One region of the Shewanella septentrionalis genome, then DNA from elsewhere that is predicted to be linked to it. Evidence: predicted binding sites of a transcription regulator. Region 1 holds the regulator's gene; each other region holds the start of a gene.
What was found. The regulator sigma-54, encoded in region 1, starts transcription at its own class of promoters, with help from an activator protein. The targets are predictions, from matches to a motif close to GTTGGCACGNNNNTNGNNT.
Positions count from the first base shown of each region.

Region 2: flhA (flagellar biosynthesis protein FlhA) is a predicted target of sigma-54. The motif match lies at 2,054-2,072, and genes of this name have one in related genera.
Region 3: flgB (flagellar basal body rod protein FlgB) is a predicted target of sigma-54. The motif match lies at 3,402-3,420, and genes of this name have one in related genera.
Region 4: NE536_RS06370 (DUF3192 domain-containing protein) is a predicted target of sigma-54. The motif match lies at 3,648-3,666, and genes of this name have one in related genera.

Region 1 covers NZ_JAMTCC010000011.1:45,517-52,941, forward strand. The annotation lists gene NE536_RS08145 (molybdate ABC transporter substrate-binding protein) at 1-102, shown strand, start outside; gene mgtE (magnesium transporter) at 215-1,579, opposite strand; gene NE536_RS08155 (HPr family phosphocarrier protein) at 1,920-2,195, opposite strand; gene rapZ (RNase adapter RapZ) at 2,182-3,036, opposite strand; gene ptsN (PTS IIA-like nitrogen regulatory protein PtsN) at 3,033-3,476, opposite strand; gene hpf (ribosome hibernation promoting factor) at 3,479-3,766, opposite strand; gene NE536_RS08175 (RNA polymerase factor sigma-54) at 3,795-5,273, opposite strand; gene lptB (LPS export ABC transporter ATP-binding protein) at 5,381-6,112, opposite strand; gene lptA (lipopolysaccharide transport periplasmic protein LptA) at 6,109-6,663, opposite strand; gene lptC (LPS export ABC transporter periplasmic protein LptC) at 6,650-7,210, opposite strand; gene kdsC (3-deoxy-manno-octulosonate-8-phosphatase KdsC) at 7,207-7,425, opposite strand, start outside.
Region 2 covers NZ_JAMTCC010000001.1:122,062-129,486, reverse strand. The annotation lists gene fliQ (flagellar biosynthesis protein FliQ) at 1-49, shown strand, start outside; gene fliR (flagellar biosynthetic protein FliR) at 54-851, shown strand; gene flhB (flagellar biosynthesis protein FlhB) at 870-2,000, shown strand; gene flhA (flagellar biosynthesis protein FlhA) at 2,109-4,208, shown strand; gene flhF (flagellar biosynthesis GTPase FlhF) at 4,220-5,602, shown strand; gene NE536_RS00555 (MinD/ParA family protein) at 5,607-6,488, shown strand; gene NE536_RS00550 (RNA polymerase sigma factor FliA) at 6,481-7,194, shown strand; gene cheY (chemotaxis response regulator CheY) at 7,242-7,425, shown strand, end outside.
Region 3 covers NZ_JAMTCC010000001.1:159,269-166,693, forward strand. The annotation lists gene flgF (flagellar basal-body rod protein FlgF) at 1-133, opposite strand, end outside; gene flgE (flagellar hook protein FlgE) at 307-1,668, opposite strand; gene flgD (flagellar hook assembly protein FlgD) at 1,751-2,521, opposite strand; gene flgC (flagellar basal body rod protein FlgC) at 2,546-2,962, opposite strand; gene flgB (flagellar basal body rod protein FlgB) at 2,965-3,369, opposite strand; gene NE536_RS00745 (CheR family methyltransferase) at 3,512-4,351, opposite strand; gene NE536_RS00750 (chemotaxis protein CheV) at 4,451-5,371, opposite strand; gene flgA (flagellar basal body P-ring formation chaperone FlgA) at 5,577-6,284, shown strand; gene flgM (flagellar biosynthesis anti-sigma factor FlgM) at 6,360-6,683, shown strand; gene NE536_RS00765 (flagella synthesis protein FlgN) at 6,686-7,111, shown strand; gene NE536_RS00770 (LPP20 family lipoprotein) at 7,254-7,425, opposite strand, start outside.
Region 4 covers NZ_JAMTCC010000008.1:91,542-98,966, forward strand. The annotation lists gene NE536_RS06350 (DUF3301 domain-containing protein) at 1-117, shown strand, start outside; gene NE536_RS06355 (Mpo1-like protein) at 1,849-2,154, opposite strand; gene NE536_RS06360 (GNAT family N-acetyltransferase) at 2,138-2,785, opposite strand; gene NE536_RS06365 (DUF2789 domain-containing protein) at 2,934-3,167, shown strand; gene NE536_RS06370 (DUF3192 domain-containing protein) at 3,184-3,591, opposite strand; gene NE536_RS06375 (hypothetical protein) at 3,756-4,139, shown strand; gene NE536_RS06380 (Zn-ribbon-containing protein) at 4,139-4,912, shown strand; gene syd (SecY-interacting protein) at 5,067-5,717, opposite strand; gene queF (NADPH-dependent 7-cyano-7-deazaguanine reductase QueF) at 5,777-6,634, shown strand; gene NE536_RS06395 (LysR family transcriptional regulator) at 6,729-7,425, opposite strand, start outside.

The DNA of each region.
Region 1 (7,425 bases):
CAGGGCGCCAATGCTGCCGCAACGCCGTTAGCTGAGTTTATTCTATCGGCAAAAGGTCAAGCGATTCTGAGCAGTTATGGTTTTCAACCACCGGCAAAATAGTCTTTTCTAGTTTTTCAGCAGGATAAAAAAACGGCACCCTTTCGGTGCCGTTTTTGTTATAAACTCAAACTGTTAAAGCGTTAAAGCGTTAAAGCGTTAAAGCGTTAAAGCGTTAGTGCATCAGATAGAGCGTCGCTAATCCGAGGAAGGCGAATAGGCCAACCACGTCAGTGACTGTGGTGAGCACCATGCCGCCAGCGAGGGCAGGATCGATTTTAAGTCGTTTTAAAATCAATGGAATACTCGCACCTGCAAGCCCAGCCACTGTCATGTTGATCAGCATAGCGCTGCCAATTAATCCCGCCAGTGCCATATCATCCTTCCACAGCAACACGGCAATAAACACCAAAATCGACCACATTAAGCCATTGAGAAAACCAATCGATAATTCTTTACCAATAAGCCAACGGGCGTTGCTTTGGCCTATGTGGCCTAAGGCAATACCGCGGATCACGAGTGCTAAGGTTTGATTACCGGCCACACCGCCCATGCTAGGGACAATTGTCATCAAGATGGCGATGGTAGCAAATTGCTCGATAGTGCCTTCAAACATATTACTGACCGAGGAGGCGAGTAGCGCGGCGAACAAGTTAATCGTGAGCCAGAGTGAGCGACGTAGGGTACTTTTTAGCACTGGGCCGAAAGTATCCTCGTCATCGTCCATCCCCGCCATCCCCATCATGGAATGCTCGGCATCTTCGCGGATAACGTCGACCACGTCATCGATTGTGATCCGTCCTAGCAGCTTGCCATCTCTATCAACAACGGGAGCTGATACCCAGTCATTGCGTTCGAATTTCTGCGCCACTTCACTGTCGGACATGCTCACCGGAATACTTTGGATATCGGGGTCCATGATGTTGCGAATTGTGGTGCTTGGCGCGCAAGTCAGTAGATCTGCCAGCCTGACACCGCCGAGCACTTTGTCCTGTTTATCGACCACATATAAGGTATCTGTGGTGTCTGGCAGGTTGCCCCTTTGGCGAAGATAGCGCAGCACCACATCGATATTCACATCGGGTTTTAGAGTAACGGTATCTGTGTTCATCAAGCTGCCGGCGGTCTCATCGGGATAGGATAAAGCCTGTTCTACCCGCTGGCGGTTTTGTTCTGTCATCGACTGCAGCACTTGCTTGTAAACGGCGTCGGGAAGACTACGCAGAATATAGGCCAGATCATCGGTGTCCATGCTCGCTGTCGCTTTTGCAACCCGCTCAGGACTCATGCTGCGGATCAGCGGATCTTTGAGTTCTTCGCTTAACTCGTCGAGTATGTCGCCTATTTGTTCTTGATCGATAAGCTGCCACAGCACTTGTCTGGCGCTGGGTGGTGAGGATTCTAAGATCAGCGCGATATCTGAGGCGGCCATTTTCTGCAGCATATTACGCACGTGCACAAACATGCCACTGCTAAGCGCTTGGTTTAACTGGTCGAGACTATGTCCGGTGTGATCGTTTTCTGAATTATCTACGGGCATTTGTCCTCCATAGTTGTCCGCCACTGTGCGGCAAATTGGTTCGAGAGTGCGCTGCTTTGCGCAGGGCTGAGACTTAGCGGTGACTTCGCGATAGCTATGCTTCAGTCACAGATAGAGCGCTCTGGCATAGGTCATGCGTTTTACGCATAGATTAAGGCGGCTAAGACTAAGGTGAGTCAGCGGTAATGCTCGCTAGTGTAATCGCCTATGGTTCGTGCCGTCGAGCGACAAATATGTCGCCAAGCTTTTGAAACGAGATGTGAACTGCACAAATAAGCAGTGCTAAGTGTGATGTGTACTGATCTGAGTGCCTGTGCGGAACACTGAGTATGAAATCAAACTAACAGGCTTCGTCAAACTTAGCGTCGATTAAGGCACAAATGGCATCCAGAGCGGGCTCAGCATCTGGGCCTTCGGCGATAAGTTTAATGGTTTTACCCATGCCAGTCTCAAGCATCAATAAGCCAAGCACGCTGGCGGCCGATGCCTGTTTATCGCCTTGTATTAAGGTGATGGTCGCATCAAACTCGGATGCCAGTACCACCAACTTAGTGGCGGCACGGGCATGTAATCCCAGTTTGTTACAGATGGTGATCTGACGTTCAAGCTTTGGCATTATTCAGCTCTCGATGGCGGGCATAAACTTTATGTTTACCGTTACTAAAGCGTTTAGCCAATTGCTCTGCGACGTAAACCGATCTGTGTTGTCCACCCGTGCAGCCAATCGCTACAGTTAAATAACTGCGATTGTTGCGCTCGAGATGCGGCAGCCAAGTTTCCAGTAAATTTTCGATTTGCCAGATGAACTTATTCACGAGTGGTTGACGATTTAAGAACTCAGCCACGGGCTCATCTAAGCCTGTCAATGGACGCAGCGCCAGTTCCCAGTGTGGGTTAGGCAGAAAGCGTACATCAAACATAAAGTCGGCTTCGGTTGGCATACCGTGCTTAAAGCCAAAGGACTCGAAGTTAATCACTAACTCTTTATCGACGCTGCCGAGCAGAATTTGTCTCACTTGATCGCTTAAATCATAGATATTCAAATTCGACGTATCTATGTAGTGATCGACCAGTTTTGACATAGGCTCGAGCAGTTTCCCTTCCAGCTTTATCGCTTCTTGCAAAGAGACTTGGCTCTTCGACAAAGGATGCAAACGGCGGGTCTCGCTGTAACGCTTAAGCAGAATTTTATCGCTGGAATTGAGGAAGAAGCTGGTTAACTCAGTATCAGGAGGCAGGCTCGCGAGTTGCTTCACTAAGACTTTATCCTGCTCAGGCATGTTACGCACGTCGACACTGATGGCGACGAGATCGTTACTGCCTTTGAGTTGCTCAAGCAAAGTGCCGATTAAGGGCAAGGGAAGGTTATCGACACAATAATAGCCGAGATCTTCGAGTACCCTTAGGGCGACAGATTTGCCTGAGCCTGAGCGGCCCGACACTATGACCAGTTTCATCCAGTGATTACCTGATAGAGTTCCGTTTCATCATGCGTCTTGCGTAATTGCTTTAATATTTGCTTGTCGCTCAGCTTTTCGGCCATGCAAGACAAGGTACTTAAGTGTTGCTGACATTGGTCAGCAGGCACCAGTAGTGCAAATAAAATATCAACAGGTTGCTTATCGATAGCATCGAATGCTATCGGCTCTTCACACTTAATGAGTATGGCAATGGGCTGATCTATATCGGCTAGTCGACCATGTGGAATGGCGATGCCGTTACCTATACCTGTGCTCCCCATCTTTTCGCGCGCCACTAGGCTTTCGAATATCTCTTGAGATGAGAGGGTCGGGTACTGGGCAGCGACTAAGTCGCTGATGAGTTCCAGTACCTTTTTCTTGCTGCCCGGAGTGGCGCAGGTAGTGCACTCCGGCCGCAGTATGGTACAAAGTTCCATTATTAGTGTTTTGTTAACTTCTCTTTGTGTTTAATAACCTGACGATCAAGCTTGTCAATCAGGGCGTCTATAGCGGCATACATGTCAGCATGCTCTGAAGTAGCAAAAACTTCACCACCGATAAGATTTATTCTCGCTTCGGCAATCTGTTGCATTTTCTCGACATTGAGCACAACGTGCACATTATTGATCTGTTCGAAATGGCGTTCAAGTTTTGAAAACTTTTCTTCTACATATGCGCGTAACGATTCGGTAATTTCGACATGGTGTCCACTCAGGTTTATTTGCATAGAAACGTCCTCCGATATCCACTGTAGGTTATAAACTTTTACGCTGATTAGAAGGCGGAATGAGCATAGCCTCTCGGTACTTCGCAATGGTTCTGCGGGCTACGTTGATCCCTTGTTCTGCCAGAAGTTGTGCCATCTTACTGTCGCTTAATGGTTTTTTCTGGTTTTCCGCTGCAACCAGTTTCTTAATGAAGGCTCTGATTGCTGTGGATGAGCACTCCCCACCATCGTCAGTTCCGACGTGGCTAGAGAAGAAGTATTTTAGTTCAAAAAGTCCCTTAGGGGTATGCATGTATTTCTGTGTCGTCACCCTTGAGATGGTCGACTCATGCATTTCTACCGCTTCGGCAATATCGTTCAGCACCATAGGTTTCATGGCTTCTTCACCGTATTCAAAGAAACCTTGCTGATATTGGACGATACAGTTCGCCACCTTCAACAGGGTATCATTACGGCTCTCTAAACTCTTGATAAACCATTTAGCCTCTTGCAGATGACCACGAATAAATTGGCTATCGGCTTGGCTTTTAGTGCTGCGCGCCATCGAGGCATAATGTTGGTTTACATTGATTTTTGGCATGCAGTCAGGATTCAGCTCAACCACCCAGCGGCCATTTTTCTTCGACACAGACACATCTGGGATGACGTATTCGTCATCGTTGGGCGTAATCAATAAACCTGGGCGAGGATTGAGGGTTTGGATAAGCGCGATGCCGTCTCTTAACTCATCCTCTTTTAATTTAGTCTTACGCATCAACAATCTAAAATCGCGGGCGGCGATCAGATCTAAATGATCTTTGATCAGCATGCGGGCGTTTTCTAGGTTGGGCGTATCAGCGGCGAAATGCGACAGTTGGATCAACAGGCACTCGCTTAAATCGCGGGCGGCAACACCAATGGGATCAAAATGTTGAATGCGCTTGAGTACGGCTTCTACTTCGTCGAGCTCAACCTCAGAATTGCCCATGGCTTCGAGGATTTCGTCAGTGCTTTGGGTGAGATAGCCTTGATCGTCGATGGCATCAATAATGGCGGTGGCAATGGCTAAATCGGTTTCAGAAAACGGCGTGAGGTTTTTTTGCCATTCTAAGTGTTCATACAAGCCTTCACTGGTCTCACCTTGGAAGGGCATATCGTCTTCACGACTGCCACCGGGGCCAGAATTAGGAGAGGCGGTGAACACTTCATCCCATGTGGTGTCCATGGGGAGTTCGTCGGGCATGGACTCTTTCGTGAGCGACTCTGCCGTATCTATGGTGGAGCTGTCTTTTTCTGGCGGCAGGGTGCTAGATTCACTGAAATCCGTATCGGATAGCGTTTGGTTTACAGGGTCTTTAGTGGCGTCGAATTGATCCTCTTCCAGCTCGAGAAGGGGATTAGAATCTAAGGCTTGCTGGATCTCTTGCTGCAGTTCTAATGACGACAGTTGCAACAGACGGATGGCCTGTTGTAATTGTGGCGTCATGGTTAACTGTTGACCCAGTTTGAGCTGGAGTGACGCTTTCATGTTACCGCTGATCCCTACGTTATTATTGTTGGATGAGGTCGCTTGTTATCATCTTGAGTGGAGTCCAATGGTGGCATAAATTGCCTGCATTGGCTCCGCTTGATTAACTATAGCCTGAATTGTTCACCTAAGTACACAGCCCTAACTTGCTGATTGTCTAAGATCTCTGCGGGTGTTCCTTCGGCAATCAAGTTTCCGTGACTCACGATATAGGCATGTTCACACACATCTAATGTCTCACGGACATTGTGGTCTGTGATCAACACGCCAAGGCCACGACTTTTGAGCTGTTCGATAATCTTTTTAATGTCGATAACCGAAATCGGATCGACACCAGCAAAGGGTTCATCGAGCAAAATGAACTTAGGATTTGCTGCTAACGCCCGCGCAATTTCGACACGGCGACGTTCACCGCCCGACAATGACATGCCTTGGCTGTCACGGATGTGGGTGATGTGGAACTCTTCAAGCAGATGCTCTAGCTCTTCTTCCCTTTGCTCTTTTTTTAGTTCTTTACGCGTTTGCAGCACGGCCATGATGTTGTCATGGACGGTCAGTTTACGAAAGATACTGGCTTCCTGTGGCAAGTAACCTATGCCTTTGCGGGCGCGCAGGTGCATAGGATCTGCGGTTAAATCATCATCGTCGATAAAGATGTGGCCTTTATCGCTCTTAACCAGACCGACGACCATGTAAAAGGTGGTAGTTTTACCCGCGCCGTTCGGGCCGAGCAGTCCAACAACTTGACCTGTCTTTACCGTTAGACTGACGTCTTTAACCACTTGGCGACTCTTATAACTCTTCGCCAGATTTTGTGCTCTTAGGGTGATTTGGGTCATTTAGAGTCCTGCTTTTTCACAGGTTTATCCGCTGGCGCGTCTGGTTTGGCATCATCTTGATAGCTTTCAGGCTGAATAATAGTGATCACGCGATCGTCACCACTACCTGTGCTTTCTGCAATCAATTTTTGCTGGATGATGTTATAGCGGATCACATTACCCGTCACTTGGCTACCTGCTTGATCTAACGAAGCTTGGCCTTTCAGTGTCAGGGTACGGCTTGCCATATCGTAACGAATTTCTTTCGCGCTCGCCGAGGCTGGACGGCCATCGTCTAACACTTGGCTGTAAGTTGCGGGGTTACCAGTGGCCACTAAAATTTTGCTATTTTCACCTTCGGCAGAAAATGCACGCAGTTCATTTGCTTGGATTTTTATCGAGCCTTGGGTAACTTCCACCGGACCAAAGAAGATGATCTGGTTGTTCTTGATATCTGCCGTTTGGCTCACTGCTTTGATTTTAACTTCCTGCTTTAGGTCGTCGACTTTAGCAAAGGCGCTCATGCTCATTATTAGCATTAGGCTGGCAAGTAATACGTTATTTTGCTTCATATGTTCCTACTACCTGACTGGTCAATTTCACTTCCTGCGCGTTGAGGTCGGCATAAAGGCCTTGGCCTTGAATATTAAAATCTTTCCCTGTGACGTAAATGGTACGGTCAGAGGTCATTATCATCGTATTGAGATCGAGTTCCAGATAACTGGTGGACAAGGTCTGGATCGGTTCTTCTGCGCTAATGGCATCAATAATAACATTGTTTTCGAGTACAACCTTGCCCGTTTCCTTGTTTAGCTTGCCCTGATCTGCACTGAGTTGCCATTGTGCTTTACCTTGGTCTGGATAAACAAGATAAACAGGTTGAGTAAAGTAAGTTTGATTCGTTGAATCATAATGTTCCATGTGTTTCGCCGTCACACGGCTATTGACTAGCCCTTGTTCATTGAACTCAACACTGCGCAGATCTTCAATGATGAAATCTGGGGTATTCTGATCTTTAACTCTATTATCGGTATCACCGCTGTGTTTGTTCTGCACTTGCCAATACAGCACTAATGCAGTTCCAAAAAAAGCAATAATCGCGAGTGTCACACGACTCATATACTCATTCCATGGGCCGAAGTGAATTTATTTTGACTGAGTAGCAACAGATCTGTGAGTTCACGCAGTGCACCGTGGCCACCATTGAGCGTAGTGACAAAGTGGGCGTGCTGACGCACATAGGGATGACCATCGGCCACACTGACCGCTAAACCGACGACATTCATCACGGGTAAATCGACAATATCATCACCGATATATGCTACTTCTTCCGG
Region 2 (7,425 bases), on a different contig from region 1:
GGACTTTTTTGTCGAGATGGTTAATCGCATTCCGCAAGTAATAGGCTAACCCAATGGAGCTGCTGCTCGATACGTTAGTGCAGACCATTGCCGCTTATATGTGGCCGCTGTTTCGGGTCGCGAGTATGCTAATGGTTATGGTGGTGTTTGGGGCCGCAACCACTCCAACTCGTGTGCGTCTATTATTGGCCATGGCGATTACCTTTGCGATCGCGCCAGTCCTTCCTCCGGTTCAAAATGCCGATCTATTCTCACTCAGTGCAGTATTTATTACTGCGCAGCAAATCATTATTGGTGTTGCCATGGGGTTTGTGACTCAAATGGTGATGCAAGTTTTTGTATTAACCGGCCAGATTATTGGTATGCAAACCAGTCTCGGGTTTGCTTCTATGGTTGATCCTGGTTCGGGTCAGCAAACACCCGTTATTGGTAACTTTTTTCTATTATTGGCGACATTAATCTTCTTAGCCGTCGATGGACATCTATTGATGATCCGTATGTTGGTGGCGAGTTTTGAGACCCTACCCATTTCTAATCAAGGATTAACTCTTACTAGCTACCGCGCTTTAGCTGATTGGGGCTCGTATATGTTTGGTGCGGCATTAACTATGTCAATATCCGCGATTATTGCCTTGTTATTAGTGAACTTGTCCTTCGGTGTGATGACTCGCGCCGCGCCGCAATTAAACATTTTCTCTATTGGTTTTCCGATCACTATGATTGGCGGGTTATTTATTCTTTGGTTAACCTTAACGCCTGTTATGGCCCATTTCGATGAAGTGTGGGCTGCGGCTCAAGTGCTGCTTTGCGATATGTTAGCGCTTCAATGTAACGTCGATGGTTTGATATGACGGTATTAGGAGCTGCCCATGGCTGAAGAATCAAGCGGTGAACGCAGTGAGGAACCCACAGGGAGGCGTCTTGAACAGGCGCGGGAAAAAGGACAGATTGCGCGTTCGAAAGAACTCGGTACAGCAGCGGTATTAATTTCTGCTGCGTGTGGTTTTTATATGCTAGGTCCAAGTCTAGCCAAGAGTTTAACTCGGGTGTTTGAGACTGTTTTCACCATGGACAGGGCGCAAGTTTTTGATACTGAAGAAATGTTTAATGTTTGGGGTGTTGTCGCGGGTGAAATCGTCTGGCCCATGGCAAAAATAATGCTGTTAATTGTGGTTGTTGCTTTTATTGGCAACGTGGCTTTAGGTGGAATGAATTTCTCGACCCAAGCTATGATGCCCAAGGCCAGTAAAATGAGCCCTGCAGCAGGTTTGAAGCGTATGTTCGGTGTGCAGGCGCTAGTTGAGCTGACGAAAGGGATTGCCAAGTTTTCTGTGGTGGCATTTTCTGCATATTTATTACTGAGCTTTTATTTCAATGAAATTCTGTTGTTGTCTAGTGATCATCTTCCTGGCAATGTTTACCACGCATTAGATTTGCTCGTGTGGATGTTTATTTTGTTATGTTCCTCTATTTTGTTGATTGTCGTCATCGATGTTCCATTTCAACTTTGGAATCACAATAAGCAACTCAAGATGACCAAACAAGAAGTAAAGGATGAGTATAAAGATACTGAAGGGAAGCCTGAAGTTAAAGGACGGGTACGGCAGATGCAACGCGAGTTGGCTCAGCGTCGAATGATGGCTGAAGTACCCAATGCCGATGTCATCGTTGTTAACCCTGAGCATTTTGCGGTAGCGATTAAATATGACGTGCAGCGTTCAGTCGCGCCTTTTGTTGTTGCCAAAGGTGTTGATGATGTCGCATTTAAAATTCGTGAGATTGCCCGCGCCCATAATGTGACAATCGTCTCTGCTCCGCCATTAGCAAGAGCTATATACCATACAACTAAGTTGGATCAACAAATCCCTGAAGGACTGTTTACTGCTGTGGCGCAGATTTTGGCCTATGTGTTCCAGTTGCGCCAATACCAAAAAGGCCGAGGTCGCAAGCCTATTCCAATCCCACTTAATCAACCCATTCCCGATGAGTTAAAATATTAAGATCTAAGCTAAAAATTCTTTGAAGTCGTGATATTATTGTGCGCCAATACGCTATTGGCGTACTTTTTGCTTTCATGCTGTCATACGTCAAAGTTTAGGTAAATATGAATGGATGTTAGAGCGACCTTAGGTCAAGTAAAACAAATGCGCTTGAGCACGTTTAAAGGTATAGGCACTCCTATACTCGTACTCGCAGCATTGGCCATGATAGTTTTACCTATCCCTCCATTCTTACTAGACATACTTTTTTCATTCAACATAGCCTTAGCGCTCATCGTATTATTAGTCGCAATTTATACTGATAGACCGTTGGATTTTGCCGCTTTCCCAAGTGTCCTGCTAGTGGCGACGTTATTACGCCTTGCGCTAAACGTCGCTTCTACTCGTGTAGTGTTACTCGAGGGGCATAATGGGGGGGATGCGGCTGGTAAGGTCATTGAAGCCTTCGGTTCTGTGGTGATTGGCGGTAACTATGCCGTTGGTTTAGTTGTATTCATCATTTTGATTATCATCAACTTTGCGGTGGTGACTAAAGGTGCCGGTCGTATCGCAGAAGTGAGCGCCCGCTTTACCTTGGACGCTATGCCTGGTAAGCAAATGGCTATTGATGCCGACTTAAATGCCGGAACTTTGAATCAAGATCAAGCAAGATTACGTCGCGCCGAAGTGACCCGTGAAGCTGATTTTTATGGCGCGATGGATGGTGCTTCAAAATTCGTAAAAGGTGATGCAATTGCGGGTATCATGATTTTAGTGATTAACATCTTAGGTGGTTTCATCATAGGTATTGTTCAACATGGCTTAAGTTTCTCTGAAGCGGTTGAAATTTATACCTTGCTGACCATTGGTGATGGTCTGGTGGCGCAGATCCCAGGTTTGTTGTTGTCAATCGCTGCTGCCTTGATGGTAACCCGTCAAAATGAATCGGGCGATATGGGCCAAATGATGATGAGTCAGATGTTTGACAGTCATAAATCATTGGGTATCGCCGCCGGAGTGTTATTTGTCATGGGTATTGTCCCTGGCATGCCGCATATGGCGTTCTTAAGCTTCGCCTTTATTACTGCGGGTGCTGCCTATTTTGTCTATAAGCGCAATGAGACGAAACGTATTAAAGCCCTAGAACAAGTCAAATCTGGTCCGATTGAGAGACAAGATAAAGAGCCTAAAGAACTGGGCTGGGACGATGTGCATCATGTTGATACTATTGGCCTTGAGGTTGGCTATCGCTTAATTCCACTGGTCGATAAGGGCCAAGGTGGCGAGTTATTAAGCCGTATCAAAGGCGTCCGTAAGAAGTTATCGCAAGAGTTGGGCTTCTTAGTGCCTGCGGTGCATATTCGCGATAACTTAGATTTGTCACCTAATGCCTACCGCATTTCTCTAATGGGCGTTGTTGTTGGTGAGGCGGATATTCGTCACGACTGCGAATTGGCGATTAATCCTGGCCAAGTCTATGGCAAGCTCGATGGTATCGAAACGCGCGATCCAGCTTTTGGTCTTGAAGCAGTATGGATTGCCCCTGAATTACGTGAGCATGCCCAAACATTAGGGTATACGGTTGTCGATGCCGCTACGGTTGTGGCAACCCATATTAGTCAATTGCTGACCAATAATGCTGCTAAGTTGTTAGGATACGAAGAAGTGCAACAACTGATGGATATGCTTGCGAAACATTCGCCTAAGCTGGTGGATGGCTTTATTCCTGATGTCATGCCGTTAGGGCATGTCGTAAAAGTGATGCAGAACCTATTAAATGAAGGGGTTTCAGTCAGAGACTTGCGTACTATAGTGCAAACTTTGTTAGAATACGGCACTAAGAGTAATGACACTGAAGTCTTGACCGCTGCAGTCCGTATCGCGTTGAAACGTATGATCGTTCAGGAAATCTCAGGCCCAGAGCTCGAAATCCCTGTCATAACTTTGGCGCCAGAGTTGGAACAGATGTTGCATCAGTCAATGCAAGCAACCGGTGGTGATGGTCCTAACATTGAACCCGGTCTTGCAGAACGCATGCAGCAGTCCCTTGCCGATGCGGCTCAGAAGCAAGAAATGGTCGGACAACCCGCCATATTGTTGACGTCAGGTATGTTACGCGCGACGCTGTCACGCTTTGTTAAACATACTATTCCTAATCTCAGAGTCATTTCATATCAAGAAATACCTGATGAGAAGCAAATACGTATCGTATCTGCAGTCGGCCAGTAGAGGACGCATAAGTGAAGATTAAACGATTTTTTGCCAAAGACATGCGCGCCGCACTGGCCCAAGTGAAAGAAACACTCGGCTCAGATGCCGTCATTATGTCGAATAAGAAAGTGAATGGGGGCATCGAAATTGTCGCCGCCGTTGACTATGACGAACCTAAAGCAAAAACCGCAGCAACTGCGCCAGCGCCAACCTTTATGGACGTGAGTGACGATCTTGTGTCCCTGGGTGCTAAGCAGCCAGTACGGGCTGAAACCCGAGCTAAGCCAGCTGCACCTGCTGACTCATTACAAGCCTTGCTAGAGAAGCAACAAAGCCGTTTGAATCAACAAATGTCGCATCAGCAAGTGGATGCCACGTTACCCGCATGGGCAAAGGGCTTACAAGCGCCGGCAGCGGCAAAAGTGGAGCGTCGCGAAGCGCCTGCTACTTTTGATAAGAAGCCACAAACATCACAGAAACAAAGCGCAGATATTGAGGCAATGCGTGATGAGTTAGCATCACTGCGTAATTTACTGACACATCAAGTGTCCTCTTTGATGACAGAACATAAAAAACGCATCGACCCAGTCGGTGCTATGCTCGAAGCCAAGTTACTTGAGGCTGAATTTTCCCCAGCTGTTGCGAATAAATTAGCGGCGCTGAGCCAACATTATACGCCTGCAGAATTAGTCAGAGCTTTACCTCAAAGTTTAGCTAATATGCTTGATAATCAAGGTGATGATATTGTTAACCAGGGCGGCGTGGTGGCATTGGTGGGTCCAACTGGTGTGGGTAAAACCACGTCATTAGCGAAACTTGCAGCCCGTTTTGCAGCCCATCACGGTGCTGAGCATGTTGCTCTTATAACGACAGATCATTATCGCATCGGAGCCTATGAGCAATTAGCAACTTATGGCAAAATAATGGGCTGCCCAGTAAAGCAAGCTCATGATCTGAATGAATTAGAGCAAATTCTCTATCAGTTTAGGAATCGCAAGCTAGTATTGATAGATACGGCTGGCATGGGACAGCGAGATATGCGTCTTTACCAGCAACTTGATAATTTAACTGCAAATAGCAGGATACCTATCCGCAGTTATCTGGTACTGTCTGCGACAGGACAGCGCCGTGTGCTGCAAGATGCAGTCAATCATTTTAAACGCATTCCCCTATCTGGTGTCGTTCTCACAAAACTCGATGAATCTGTGTCGTTAGCAGGGGCATTAAGTGTGTTGATCCAAAACGGATTACCATTAAGTTATGTTACTGATGGACAAAGAGTTCCTGAAGATATGAAAGTTGCGGATACCTTAGATTTAGCCCAGCAGGCACTCGCAGCGTTAGATAGTACTGAACAACAATCATTACAAGACACAGCGTGGTCAGATAATATGGCCTGTGCATTTGAGTAGATTTATGACCCTGGATCAAGCAAGTGGTTTACGTATGATGAATCAACCCTATAACGAAAAAGTGAAAGTAATCGCGGTCACAGGTGGTAAAGGTGGCGTTGGTAAAACCAGCGTTTCCATTAATGCAGCTGTGGCATTAGCCGAAAAAGGCAAGCGTGTCTTGGTACTTGATGCTGACCTTGGCTTAGCAAACGTCGATGTCATGCTGGGTATTCGTGCCGAGCGTAACCTCTCCCATGTCCTCTCCGGTGATGCAGAGCTTGACGATATTATCGTTCGTGGCCCTAAAGGGATTGGCATAGTACCAGCCACTTCAGGAACACAAGGGATGGTGGAATTAAGTCCAGCGCAACATGCCGGGTTAATTCGCGCATTTAGTGAGATGCGGACTCAGTTTGATATTCTAGTCGTAGATACTGCTGCTGGGATTTCAGATATGGTGCTCAGTTTCTCACGTGCATCGCAGGATGTGCTGGTCGTTGTTTGTGATGAACCCACATCAATTACCGATGCCTATGCCCTGATAAAAATCCTCAGCCGTGAGCATGGCGTGTTCCGTTTTAAAATAGTTGCCAATATGGTGCGTAGTTTACGAGAAGGTATGGAATTATTTGCTAAACTCAGTAAAGTGACCGACAGATTTTTGGATGTCGCCCTTGAATTGGTTGCAACAATCCCATTTGACGAAAACTTACGTAAATCTGTTCGTAAACAAAAATTGGTGGTTGAAGCGTATCCTAAATCACCAGCAGCGATTGCGTATCAAGGGTTGGCAAATAAAATTCTAAGCTGGCCTGTACCGCAGCAACCTGGTGGGCATTTGGAGTTTTTCGTTGAGCGTTTAGTACAACGACCAGATTTTCAAGAGGAAAAAACGAGTGAATAAAGCCGCTGCGTATACTTGTTTAGACAATAAATCGTCGATCGTTGAACAGTATGCTCCGTTGGTTAAAAGAATTGCGCATCATTTACTCGCCAGACTACCTGCCTCCGTGCAGTTAGATGATTTACTCCAAGCTGGGATGATGGGGTTATTAGAAGCATCATCCAAGTTTGATGGTGGCAAGGGTGCGAAATTTGAAACCTTCGCCGGCATACGCATACGTGGGGCCATGTTAGATGAAATTCGCCGCGGCGATTGGGTGCCTCGTTCCGTTCATCGTAATAACCGCAAGGTTGCACATGCTATTGATGAGTTAGAGCAAGAACTGGGTCGTGATGCACGCGACACAGAAATTGCAGAAAAACTTGATATGACGCTCGATGAGTACCATCATATTCTTAACGATGTTTCTGTCGGAAAAATCATAGGGATAGAAGACTTAGGCGTATCTCAGGATATACTTACAGTGAGTGATCGGTCCGATGATGACTCATTTGAAGCATTAGCTGAGAACCAATTTCATTCTGCGCTGGTTGAGGCAATTAAATTATTGCCTGAAAGAGATGCATTAGTGTTATCCCTGTACTACGATGAAGCATTGAATTTAAAAGAGATTGGCGCCATTCTTGAGGTCAGTGAATCGCGTGTTAGCCAGATATTAAGTCAGGCAATGTTGCGATTGAAAGCTAAACTCAAGCACTGGACATAAGTATAATTATTAATCGAGCACAGAATGTCAGCTCACCGGAGGAAACCTTGGACAAGAATATGAAGATTCTCATTGTTGACGATTTTTCGACAATGAGGCGTATCATCAAGAACTTGTTGCGAGACTTGGGGTTTAATAATACCCAAGAAGCAGACGATGGCTCAACAGCCCTGCCGATGTTGCAAAAGGGGGATTTTGATTTTGTTGTTACAGATTGGAATATGCCCGGTA
Region 3 (7,425 bases), on a different contig from region 1:
GCATCGATCTGGCCTGTGCCATATCTGATTTAAAACCATCGGTATTAGCGTTGGCTAAGTTGTTCGCACGGAGCGCCAGCTCATTCATATTTTGCTTGGCACCACTCATGGCGACATAAAGGAATTTGTCCACAGACTGCTCCGTCAAATTTTCTACATGACAATAGCAAAGCAAGCATCATGCCAACAAAATTGACGTTTAATTTACTGATAGAATTGAAGAATAGGAAAATGAAGTGAATTGACAGCTAGATAAAGGCTAAGTGTTGCCACTGGCGGCAACACCTTAGTCAAACAATGTAATGATTAGCGGATTTGTAATACGGTTTGTTGCAACGTGTTGTTCACTTCAAGGGTACGAGAGTTCGCTTGGAAGTTACGCTGCGCAGAAATTAAATCAACCAGTTCAGTGGTCAAATCGATGTTCGATTGCTCTAACGCCGATGAACTGATGCTACCAAAAGTACCACTATTTGCCTGACCCGCTAACGCTGGACCTGAAGCTAAACTGGCTTTCCACGACGTATTACCCACTTGCGTTAAACCTTGTTCGTTAGCAAAACGAACTAAAGCAACCCGTGCTAAAGGCACGGTTGAACCATTAGAATAACTCGCGGTCACTAAACCATCTTCGCCGATTTCAACGTTAGTTAAGCGACCTACAGTCGTACCATCTTGCGTCAACTGAGTTGCACCAAAAGGAGCAGCATATTGCGTTGGGGCATTAAACTTCACAGTCAACTCTTGAGTACCATCGGCACCAGCCCCTAAAACACCCGCACCACTGACGCCCAAAGTCTCAGTCTTGACTATAGCAGGATCGCTACCTGTGTAGACACCAACAGAATTGAATTTGAGTACAGAGCCTTTCCAACCACCAGCAGTTTGAGCCGTGCCCGTTGCATCAGGTGTACCATCGCCTGTGGTATCTGTTTGATAAGTACCAGCAGGACCAGCTAGATCGACTTGCTTTCCATCAACAGCATAGTAAGCCACCCAATTGTTCTCACCATCGTACGAACCATCTTTGGGCTTAACAAAATAAGTGGTCATAATATGCGGCTCACCGAGTGAGTCATAAATTGTCATTGATGTAACGCTATTGTAGGTTTTTGCATCTAGAGGATCGAATGCCGCGGGGTCGAGTGCACTTTCCTTAGCATTTAAGTTCATTTGCAAAGTAACATTCTCAGTCTTTACAGGGCTACCTGCAGTGTCTGGTATTTGTACCGGCTTAGCCGTCGTTAAACTCACTGATGTTGAGTTCCCATCTTTATCCACTGGGAAAGTTTGCAAATAATTACCAGAAGAATCAACCATGTAATTATTTTTATCGACCGTAAATGCTCCAGCACGGGTAAACGAGTGGTCTAATGTACCCAGTTCAGAGGCTGTAACGAAAAAGCCACCCCCTTTAATCGCCATATCAAGGGAGTTATTCGTCAACTGTAAGCTACCTTGATGGAATTGCTGCGCCACTTTACTCGTAGCAACACCACCACCCACGGCAGTTTTAGCATTTGAAAAAATAGAATTAGCGTAAACATCCGCAAATTCAGCTCGGGATTCTTTAAAGCCAATGGTGTTCGCATTAGCAATGTTATTCGCCGTAGTGTTTAAATCTTTCTGCGCGGCAGAAATGCCACTCAATGCAATGTTAAACGACATAATTCACCTCTACATTTAACTCAATTCATTTATGAGCGATTTACGCCCAATTCGGATGCTGCAAAAATTCTTTTATACAAGCTTAGGTTTCAGACACAGCTAACACATCGGTTAACTTGATGCCCATACCGCCTCTCAAGTTAAGAATCGCGCCAGTACTGGCCGTACCGAGAGAAACGCTGGTCACATGAGCATAGGTCGAGACTGGCAATTCTTGGGATTTCCCATCCACTAAACCACTCGCCTTGATCGTATAGTTACCTGCGGTTACAGGTTTTCCATCTTTATCGAGGCCATCCCAGTTAACATCGACATTCCCCCCCTTACTGCCATCAACTTTAAAGGTGGTCACAACTTGGCCTTTCTCATCCTCAACACGTACAGTAACTTCAGGAATTTTTGCTGGCGTGCTAATCACACCTTTTATTGTTGGGCTTTCAGCTGAAATGTTACCTGTATCAGTTGGGATCAACACCTTGCGACCAACAAGTCCTGATGCCTGTAATGCTTGGCTTGATGTCATAACACCGTTTAAATTAACGATTTCCTTATTCAACTTAGTAATACCATCAACCGTCGAGAATGATGCCATCTGCGCAATCATTTGGTCGTTGTCGACGGGCTTAAAGGGATCTTGCATCGATAACTGTTGGCTTAATAACGAGAAAAAGTCATCTTGAGTTAACTGTTGGCTTTTCGCTTCCGGTACTATCGAATCTTTTGGCAGACGTATGCCATCAAGAAACGGATTGCCCGTTGAACTAGTTGATGAATTGGTCGTAACGGCATTTGACTGACTCTTATTTTGAGCCGTCTGCGCCGATGCTTGGTTAATTTGATTAATGAGGCTCACAGCTTACCTCCTAAGTAACACATGTTATTTACCCATCCCAAGTGTTTGTTGCAGCATAGACTTAGCTGCTTCAGCGACCTGAACATTCATTTGATATGAGCGCGAAGCAGAAATCATATCTGCCATTTCTTCCATGACATTAACATTCGGTTTATAAATAAACCCGTCCGCATCCGCCATTGGATGATCGGGCGAATATTCTTTTAGTAGTGGTCGATCACTTTCAACAATACCTTTTACCGCAACACCTTGTGAGGCTTGTTGCTGGCTTTGCGCTTTAGCCATTTCAGCTTCAAAAATAGGATGACGGGAACGATAGGTCTTATCTACGCTACTCGAGACGGAATCAGCGTTAGCTATGTTACTCGCGGTGGTGTTTAGCCTGACCGATTGAGCAGACATTCCCGAGCCAGCAACATCAAATATGCTAAATAAACTCATGATTAATCCCCTCTCAACGCTTTCTTCATGCCACTAAACTTACTATCTAAAAAACCTAGCGACATTTGATATTCAAGTGCATTTTGCATGAATGCCGATTGTTCCTGTTGGATATCAACAGTATTACCATCACCGGTATCGGGTTGATTTGGCACACGGAACTTAACAAATTGACCAGTCAACTCAGCAAGACCAAAATGCTTGTCTGTCTCTTGCATTTCAAGACTATTACGCTGCTGTTGTTGGCCACGGGCGGCCTGCATTGCCGCAGAAAAATCAACATCGCGGGCTTTATAATGTGGCGTATCGGCGTTAGCGATATTGCTCGAAATGACTTCAGCTCGCTGCGCTCTAATACCGAGAGTGTACTGATGCACACCCAGTGCATTATCAAAATTGATCGCCATAAAATTGCCTCCTCGTGTTACTCACGGAAACAAAGCAATTCATGTGCCAACATCAGGAGACAATGAAAATAACAATTAGGATAAGCAAGTGATGGGTAAAAAATTACCGACAAATGTCGGTAATTTCTTTAAAGCTGTAGACTTAAGTCTTTTTCTGGTAATAAATCCCTGGGTTACAACGGACCATATCAAATTCGTCCGTTAAACCAGCGATAGATTCGGAAGCACCAAGAAATAGAATACCTTTTGGATTAAGAGCGGCAGCGAATTGCCGCAAAATTTTTGCCTTTGCCTCAGGCGCAAAATAAATCAGCACATTGCGGCAAAAAATAATGTCGAACTTACCAAGTAAGCTATAACTTTCAAGCAGATTATGTGCTCTAAAGTTCACCAAACGCTTAACATTATCCTTTAACTTCATATTGCCTGAAGGCAAAGCATCAAAAAACTGACGCTTACGCTCTTCGGATAAACCGCGCGCTAATGCCAAACTATCGTACTCAGCATTTTTGCAACGTTCCAACATGGAAGGCGACAAATCCGTGGCTTGAATTGACGCACTACCCGCAAGCGCACCAGGCTTCTTCTGTTGATACTCAAGAATCGTCATCGCCAATGAATAGGGTTCTTGCCCAGACGAACACGCGGCCGACCAAATCTTAAGTGGACGACCTAAACGACTATACTCAGGTAACAAAACGTTATGCAATAACTCAAATGGATAACGATCACGAAACCAAAGGGTTTCATTGGTCGTCATAGCATCGATCACTTCAGCCCGAAGCGCACGTTCCGTTGGCTTCATCGAATGCTTAACCACATCGGATAAGGATGGCAGGTTATATTTCCCCATCAGAGGAGCTAGACGACTGCGCACCAGATATTGCTTATTTTCACCCAGTACGATGCCGCTGTGTTGTTCTAAGAACAACCTAAATTGATTATATTCAGCTTCAGCGAGTGATTTATTTGGCACATTCACATCCTAAATCCTATAGCAAGCACCAAAATCAGTGCGAAACCATCATGTTATAAAGTCGAGATTATAGCGTAAAGCGTATCTAGGTACTAACTACTGCACTTACAAACTTAAGTGTTTATTCACGGCAGCAGCCAGTTCGTCGGGATTAAACTTAGCGATAAAGTCATTGGCCCCCACTTTTTGAACCATTGCCTGATTGAATACACCACTTAACGACGTATGCAGTACCACTTTAATATGCTTGAGCTTAGGATCGTCTCGGATCTCAGCGGTCAGGGTATAACCATCCATTTCAGGCATCTCAATATCTGAGATAATGAGAGGGATTTCATCGGCAACATTGTCCATTTCTTTGGCGATTTCTTTAAGCTTATCTAATGCTTCTCGACCATCTTTTGCGGTATCAATTTGTAAGTTCAATGACTCGAGTGAACGAATAATTTGCTTACGCGCCACGGCAGAATCATCGATAACCATAATATGGTAATGCTGGGTTCTGTCGAGGGTCAGCTTTTCATTGGCTTCTTCACTGATAGCGGTTTTAACCGGTGAAATCTCATCTAAGATTTTTTCTACGTCGAGAATTTCAACCAATTCACCTTCAATCTCAGTTACAGCCGTCAGATAAGAATAACGACCGGCACCTTGCGGCGGAGGCATAATCGCTTCCCAATTCATGTTGATAATCCGCTCAACAGAACTGACCAAGAAACCTTGAACACTGCGGTTATATTCAGAAATAATGATGAAACAGTTTTCAGTACTCGCTAAAGGTCTACCACCTGTTGCCGCACTCAGATCAATAACTGAAATAGTCGTACCGCGAATATGCGCGACACCTTTAACATAAGGATTAAGTTTAGGCAAAGTTGTCAGTGGCGGGCACTGCAGTACTTCTTTCACCTTAAACACGTTAATCCCAAACCGTTGACGACCGTTTAATTTAAAAAGCAGCAATTCTAAACGGTTTTGACCAACGAGCTGGGTTCGTTTGTTGACTGAATCAAGAATACTCGACATAACTCTGCCTTGTTGTTCTGTTTATGTACGGCCCTATGACTCGTTTGAGTATAGGCATATTAATTGCTTACGTCTTATCTATCGATAAACATAGTCGAAACTGAGTCAATCTTCTGACAGTGATGCAAAATATTATTACAGTGGTCAGCTTCGAACTTGATAAAAGTATAGGTGCATTCTGGCGTTACAAGCTAGTCTCTTCATTATGAAAGTAAATTTAGTCTGTTTTTTTAGTGTTTTCGCCCTCTTCATGCCCGCTTTTGCGAGTGCAGAGCCTATTGTTCCCACCGTATCGGCCATCTCAGAATTAGCTAAAGCGCTTATTTCAGAAAAGATATCCGTGCCAGCGAATGCCAAAGTCGATATTTCGCCGCAAATAGTTGACGCAAGAATGCTGCCGTCACTATGTTCGTCGCCAATTCAGGTTGAATTGGCTAGTGACAGGGAAATTAGCCGTAATAACACCCTAAAAGTCAGCTGCAATACGCAAGAGCTCGCTTACCCTTGGCAGATTTATATCTCGGTTAGAGTGGATATTTTATTCCCCGTTGTTGTCACAACTGAAACCTTAGCGCCTGGCGAACTCATCTCCCCTAGCCAAGTTGAAATCCGTTACATTGAGCAAAATAGTTTACGAGGCGCTGAATTTGATGACCCAAGTAAATTAGCTGGTGTGCGAGTCAAACGACGCGTCTCGAAGGATTATCCTATATTGAGCAATAACTTATGCTTTGTGTGTAAAAACGACTCGGTATCTATTTATGTTCGTTCTAACTCCTTCGAGCTCAAAACTGCGGGCGAAGCCCTACAGGATGGCAATAAAGGCGATCGGATCAGAGTTAAAAATAGCAGTTCAAACAAAGAACTAGATGCTATAGTCACGGGCATTGGCGAAGTTGAAGTAAGAATGTAAAATAATCTAAAGCTTTTTTATAAGCTGCCGATACCCCAGTTAAGAAATCCCGTACACACGACGCTGGAGCCGAAAATGGCAATTGATATTAGCAAACTCAACACTGCAACGACCACACAAGTTCGTTCAGGTGCAACTAAAACTAGCAGCGATCAATCTGCTCAAGTTGCCACAAAATCGACAACACCACAAAGAAGCGACTCAGTGGTGATTACAGCGCAAGCGCAACAACTTCAAGGAGCTCAGACTAAAATGGCGAGCCTTCCTGAAGTTGATCAAAAGAAAGTGGCCGAAATTAAACAGGCTATCGCCGAAGGCCGCTATAAAATTGACCCTGAAAAGTTGGCTGCCAATATTGCAAGTTTTGAAGCCGAACTTAATGACTTGAATAAAGAGTAACTATGACTGAAATAGCTAAACTGGTAGATCTACAACACGCCCATTTGGCTGTTCTTAAGCAAATCATACTCAAGGAAAAAGGCGCTTTGGTTGACCAAAACGCCGATTTACTGCTTTCTCTTGCTAACGAAAAATCACAATGTCTGAAAGAACTCAAGACTAATGACGATATTCTGGCAAACCACACTGATAAGTCTCAACTCACTCAGCAAAGTGAACTCGTGCATAAAATGGCCGTTGTCAAAGACGCATTAACTGAATGCAAAGAACTGAACGATCAAAATGCCAGTTTAATTGAGATGAATTTAGCCAGCCTGAATCGCTTCGCTCAAGCTTTACAAGCTAGCAGAAACGCCTCCAGCCTTACGTATAACGATAAAGGCAAGACCTCAACTATCTCAAGTTTAGGCAATGATTTAAAGGCCTAACAGGCGCATCAATTTCCACTCTGTATTTCCCGCGTCTAAGCTCTGCTTTGATTAAAGATTAGACTTTGATACTTGTGCAGAAAAAGAAAAGCCGCATAACTACTCGCATAGTACGCGGCTCAATAGAGTCATGTAGAAATGACTAGAAATACGTGACTTCTTTCACTCGCTGTGGACGACTCTGTTGTTGATACAGCGCCCATACCTGTGAAAAATCCAGTTCTAACTCAGTGACATAATGATCGCCAGCTGGATAACTCTTAACGACCCGCGCCCCACGGATCACACCAGACACCGACGCTTTAACATTATCG
Region 4 (7,425 bases), on a different contig from region 1:
CAAAAAATAGAATGGCCTATCTTCCCAGAGCCAGAATGGCAAGAGGCGCCGACAGCGCAGGGGAAATTTGGCGGTTGTGGTACGCAAAGCGGCTGTAGCTCAGGCAAATGCCATTAAGCTTTTATCGACAATGTTGGCTCAAATAAGCTGTTCGCCAGAATTGAGAATAATCAGTTATTCTCTGGTGCTGCAAAATAACTCACTGTAAAAGTTAAAAAAGAAAGGGCGCGGCCCTAAAGCCACGCCCTCCTATTCTCTGTTAAGCTATCCCGCTATTTTTGTGCTCCCTGCACCATCCATGCGTCAATCTGCGTCCTGCTTCATCCCTGCTCAATCCTTGAGGTCCTTGTACTCATGTACTTCCCTATCTCTTGGTCATCCAGTCCCAAGCTTGCTCTTTCCTGAGCGGTTCCATCATCATCCATGAAACGGGTATTGCATCCATTCAATTGCACTCCCTGTGCCATTGCCATCCTATGCAATGAGTCTATCAATCCTTGATAGTCTCCCTTCCTTGGTATTGGCTATCTTTCATCCTGAAAGGCCTATATCCCTATCATTCCTTAAGTCACATTCCTTAGTCACTGTTCGATCATCCTGATCGCCAACATCCTGTTGCCCGTAATTCCTTCTACAAGATGAATTCTACGCCAACCAACAAAAGTACTCATTGCGGATTATTTAAAATGTTAACGAAAAAAGTGAGCTTAACAGATGAAAAATAGACTAACCGGCTGATATAAATAAAAATAATAACCAAAGCCAAGACATAACCACCCCTTTAACTTACAAATTACTTACATACTTGTGAGAGATCTCTTACACGGAGGATGGCAATTCGAATCAAAAGTAAGCAAAGCGCTAGATGTTCTCCCCTGAAGGACTTATGCATAAACCGCTATCGCTCAAAGTTCGACAAGCATTCGTGCATGACCAAAACACAGTCAATACAGAGAGTAAATCATCGGGCAATAAGAGGAGTAGACTGGTAAACATGCTTTACGGTGATAAGTCTTTAAGCAGAGTTAAGCTAAAGTCCATGTGAATAGCTTTATAGCTTGGCAAAGCGAGATTAATGCTGAAAATGAACCAAAGAAAAGGGCGCAACTAAAGTGCGCCCCATTTATCCTTTGTAAGCCGTCCTGCTCGATTTGTGCTCCCTGCACCATCCATGCGTCTGCTTGCTTCCTGCGTCGTCCCTGTAATTCCTTTTCGTCCCTGTGTATCAAACTTGCGTGAGATAACACTCAGTCCTTTGACCTGTAAATCCATTTTACAGAGCCTGTCACTTCCTATGACTTCTTCCTATTGCATCCTGCAAAAATTTGTCTTCCATAGAGTAGTACAAGCTGTTCACCCTTATACTTTATCCTTGTCTCGACACATCCTGTCTCGAGTTCATGCTTAATCCTTAAGCGTGTCCTGTATTCTTCCTGAAATTCATCATCCTGACGATACGACTCACTGTCTCTAATCATCCTTGAAAAGCAATCCTGCTTTTCCTTAGCCTATCCTAGGCGAATGACAGTTTTCCTACCGTCAGCGATTTCAACCATGAAATCTTAATTCGTTGCTTCTTGCGTCCCTTTGGCCTGTTTCGCTTTCCTTGCTATCCATTTGCTTTGGCCATGAGTGAATTCTACGTTAACCATGACTTTTTTGTTCGGCTCAAAGAACGGACTACAAAAGAAATTACGACCGAACAGGAGAAAGATAAATACAAACTAATGATTTAATTAAAAATTAAACCAATAAGAACAAAAAACAATCAAAAAGAAAACATTATGTCCTACAGCGTTTGTAAGCGATCTCTCACACGGGTATGGGCATCTCACTCGGGCGGCTTTTTTAACGCTTAAAAATGCCGCGGATCATCTGAGCAAACATCACCCAATCTGCCATCAAACTGTAAAAGGGATACTGAAATGTCGCGGGTCGATTCTTCTCGAATACTAAGTGTCCCACCCACGCAAAACCGTAGCCAACGACCGGAATAAACCAACATAGCCACCAGGCTTGTGAAACCAAGGCAATGCCAATCAGCAGCAGGACTAAGCAACTGCCAACAAAGTGTAATTGCCGGCAAGTTGGGTGCTGGTGTTGGGATAAATAGAAAGGATAAAAATCGGCGAACCGTTTATAAGAGTGAGTCATCTTGTTGAACCGAATAGAATAATAACTGACCATGGACACTGCCGATATTGAGCTCGCCTAAAGAGACAAAGTCATGCTGGGTAAATAATTGCAGATGACTCTCCTGAGCGACAAACACACCAATGCCATCCAAATCCGGCTGTTCATCACACCAACTCACTACCGCTTGCACTAACTTATGTCCGAGTCCTTTATGCTGCTCGTTCGGTGCAAGGGCGATAAACTGCAAAATACCGCAGTGCTTACTGGGTAAGAGTTCGACAATACTGGACTCTTTTTTCATCAAAGCTTGGGTCGATTGCCAGCCCGTACCTAACAACATTTTTAAGCGCCAATGCCAGTAACGCCCTTCTCCCAAAGGCACTTCTTGCGTTACCACACAGGCTAAACCAACCAGTCTGTCATGGTCGAACAAACCTATGAGTGCTTGTTTTTGTTGCCATAACGTATTGAGTTCTTCGCGGATCGCGGCGCGCAGTTTTTGCTCGTAAGCGGCTTTATCTGAGGTAAAAAGTGAATCGACAAAAAAAGGGTCATCATGGTAAGCGTTGTAGAGGATAGAAGCGGCAATGCGTAAGTCTTCCGCGGTCAAATAGACTGCACGGCAGTCTTCCAAGGTCTCATTATCCATTATTAGTATTCCTTGACTTAGCTCACACTTTTATGAGTAACAATCAATTTACCAAGGAAACAGAAAAGTGCAAATTTTAATCATAGATTGCATTTTTCAATCAGGCGTTTACTCTAAACGAAGGCACTATACTGAAAAGGAAATAATGATGGATACTACGCCAGTAGACTTAAGCCACTTATTCGAGCAACTCGGTTTAGACAGTAGCGATGAAGCCATAGCGCAATTTATTGCAACCCATGATATCGACCATCACATCCATCTAAGCCAAGCGCCCTTTTGGACCCCTGCTCAAAAGAGCTTTATCATCGAAGGCCTAGAAGCGGATGCTCAATGGACTGAGCCCATTGAGCAACTTGATACTCAGCTACGTAAATTATAAAACAAAACGCGCGGGGTTAAATTTTGCTGTAAGCCGTTTCACCCCAACCCACTAAGGCATTGTTGCTCAGCACGATAGGTGTGCATTCGTCCTTAGTGGTTTTTCCATCTCCATTATTGCGCTGGGTACGATAAAACAACACTAAGACTTCATTATTGGCTTCACCTTGTTGAGCACTTTGTTGAATATAGGCTTCACTAAAATCAGCGGTGCCCATTAAGATCATCACTTGGTCTTTAGGCATGCCTAAGCTCAGTTTGGTTAAGTTAGTGCGGTTTTTATCCTGCACTTTCTCCCATGATTCGCTGCTATCCCAACCCGATTCGCCATCACCGACATTGACCACACAGCCGCTAAGACCTAAGCTTGCAAGCCCTAAAAACGTGATGGCGATAAGTTTGTTATTCAATTTATGGTTAATCATGTGACATCCTGTGTAATTATTATTTTTGCTTAAAAAAACGATTTAGGCAGGACAATAAGCAAAATAGATGCCAAATGACAACACACTGTTTTTAAATGAAAAAACTTACACGACCTTTTGGGATTAGTTTAAATCATTCAACAAATTAAGGAATTTTGCTAATTATGAGTCCACTTGACCAAGTATTAGCGGCTGCGCGTTCACTCGAAGCCTGCGGTAAAGTACCGAGCCTTGCCTTAATTAAAACCCGTTTAGGTAGCAGCCTACCTTTACCTATATTGATCCAAGGCCTACAGCAATTTAAATCTATGCCTAAGGCGGATCGCGAGCGTTTAGCCGAGTTGCAAGCCATCAGCCCGACAACCGAAGCCGCTGCAACTAACGATACCTTGACGCTTGCACTGCTTGCCAAGCGTCTGCAGATACAACAGACACATTTTGAACGTCATGCTGAGCAGCAAAAAGCAGAAATAATGCAATTAAAAAACGAACTGCTTGAACTTAAACAACGCATCAACCTATTAGAATCCCAAGGAAAAACCGCTTAATGTTTGTCACTGAACTGCGTTTTGAATGCTTCGCCGACACCACTATATCTGCCGCCGAAAAAGCCATTAATCAGCTCCTCGAAGCCTATCGAGCTAACGGCCAAATCTTAGGGCGAGAATTTGCGGTCGCCTTTAATGACGGTGAGTTTAGAGTGCGTTTACTGATGCCAGAGAAAAGCAGTTTAGCGCATAAATATCACAGCCCTTGGGTCAAAAAAGCCTTAGCAGAGTTAACCGACGCTAAGCTACTCGCGCCGCGGGAAAAGTTTATCGGTCAGGACATTAATTCTGAGGTCAGCAATACCGACACACCGAGCTGGCAACTGCTGTATACCAGCTTTGTACACATGTGCTCGCCCCTGCGCAGCGGCGATAATCTACTGCCGATTCCCTTATATCGACTTCCAGCAACCTTTAATGGCGATCACAAACGCATTATCCGTTGGCAGAGCGAATGGCAAGCCTGTGACGAGTTACAAATGGCGGCGGCCACCAAAGCAGAATTTGCCGCACTCGAGGAAGTATCGAGTCCAGACAGTGATTTATTTCGTAGAGGTTGGGATTTGCGCGGCCGTATCGAATATCTCACGAAAATCCCGACTTATTACTACTTATACCGCGTCGGTGGTCAAGATTTAGCCTCAGAAAAAGCGCGACCTTGCCCACGTTGTGGCAGCCATGATTGGAAACTCGATGAACCTTTATTGGATATGTTCCACTTTCGCTGCGAGCCTTGCCGCATAGTATCGAATCTGTCTTGGGATCATCAGTAACATCATTTTATCCCGCCAAAGACCTCAACCTAAGATAAGCCATGCTTAGGTTGAGCGTTCACGCTCAAACTCAGTGTGGTAGAGCATTCACACTCTGGCTAAACGTGGTAGAAGGCTGAGAGCTCGCCGCAAGATAGCGTCAAGCTCCCGCCAACTAGCGTTTACCGAAGAGGTTTTGCCACATACGTTTAAAGCTGGCAAAAATCCCAGGATGTTCTAATGCGGGCATCGGCAGTTCTTCATGTTTAACGGGCGGTGCTATCCGTGGCGATATTGCTTCGATAAACGCAGTCAAACTCGAGGCCAATTGCTCTGATTGCACTTCACCAGGGATTTCAATCCACACGCTGCCATCACTGTTGTTGATGGTGAGCATTTTATCGCCCTCATCTAATAGGCCAATGAACCACGTCGATGGCTGCTTGAGCTTTTTCTTCATCATCAGATGACCAATCAGATTTTGCTGCAGGCAGGTAAAATCATCCTCATTCCACACTTGCAGTAACTCACCCGTGCCCCATTTTGAGTCGAACAATAACGGCGCAGAAAAATACAGACCGTAAAAATGATTAATTTCCGGCCACAAAGTCAACTCAAGCGCATGCTCAACATTGGCAAAACTGCCTTCGACTTCGCGTTTCACCGGCTGCCAAGAAACGGCTTGATCAAGATCAGCATGAAATTCGCCTTGAATACACACAGAAGGCTCACCCTGTGGGTAATAACGCGGTAGTTCACCTAAACTCGTTAGGTAAGCTTGATGGTAGTTTTGCAAAAATTTATCGAGTGCGGGCAGACAAGACACTTAAGCACAATCCAATTTCAGGTATAATGTGCGCCTATTTTGACATGGAAACAGTATTGATGACACAGAATCACGATCCCTATAGTGATGCGCAAGCGCTTGTTGGCCTGACTTTAGGTAAAGCCACAGACTATCAAGCCGAGTATGATGCGTCGCTGCTGCAAGGGGTTCCACGCTCACTAAACCGTAATGCTATTGCACTAACTGGGACGTTACCGTTTCATGGTGCCGATATCTGGACGGGTTATGAGCTGTCTTGGTTAAATGCTAAAGGTAAGCCTATGGTGGCCATAGCTGAATTTCATTTAAGCTATGAAAGCCTGAACCTGATTGAGTCGAAATCGTTCAAACTGTATCTCAATAGCTTTAATCAAACCAAGTTCGATAGCATAGATTCACTGCAAAAGACCTTAGTCGCAGACTTAAGCCAATGTGCTCAAGGTGATATTAGCGTTAAAATCATCGAACCAAAAAGCTTTGGCATTCAGCGTATTATCGAGTTACCAGGCACGTGTATTGACGATCTCGATATTGAAGTCAGCGATTATAGTTTTAATCCTGATTACTTGGAAAACAGCACGGACGATAAGCAAACGGTTGCGGAAACGCTTAATTCAAACCTGCTGAAATCCAACTGTTTGATCACTTCGCAACCCGACTGGGGTAGCGTAATGATCCGTTATCAAGGGCCTAAAATCGATCGCGAGAAACTGCTGCGCTATTTGATTTCTTTCCGCCAACATAACGAGTTCCACGAGCAATGTGTCGAGCGGATTTTTGTCGATTTGAAGCGTTTCTGTCATTGCACTAAATTGACCGTTTACGCCCGCTATACGCGCCGCGGCGGTTTAGATATCAACCCGTATCGCAGTGACTTCGAGCAACCTGGCGAAAGCCACAGACTCGCAAGGCAGTAATTAACGTTCGTTCGAGTATCAGATTACGAACTAAGGTTTAGAACTGAGAAAAAACCAAGGTTACATACCGAAACTAAGCTCTGAATCACTAGCCCTAGTTGCTAACAAGATTCAGAGCTTTTTCATTGACTGTGCTCGCACTGGCATCGAGCAATAAGTTTCGCAGCCATTGATGACTCGGGTTTTGGGTGTATTTACTGCTCCACACCATATACAAATCAATGGGTCTTGTTTTCAGTGGCATAGGTAAAATTTGGATGCCGAACATCTCGGCGTACTGACTGGCGTACCGCAAAGGCGCTATACCTATCGCCTCACTTTTGCCTACGGTAGCAAACATACTCAATAAAGATGACTGCTCACTATACATCCTGCGCCTTGGCAACACGCCTTCGGTAAACAAATCCCCCGCAGTAAGATTAAAACGCCGCATATTCAAAAAAACATGTTTCTCCTCAAAATACTGCTCATGGGTGATGGCGCCTTGAATCCGAGGATGCTGCCGACTGACGATACACACTAAGGTTTCAGTGCAGAGTAACTTGCTCGAGAGCAAACTTTGCTGCGCGGGTTTAATGTCTATCGCCACCGCAACCCGCTCAAGCAAGATATCGCGATATAAATCAGCCTCCTGAGGTGGTGATTCACGGAAAATTACTTCAATGTCCGCATTCTGCAATAACGCCTGCACACCGGTTTGTAGCGCTTCGATAACCGACTCATTGGCATACACATAAAAGCGCCGCTGGCTACACTTTGGGTCAAAATGCTCAAACCCTAGCAATACGGTT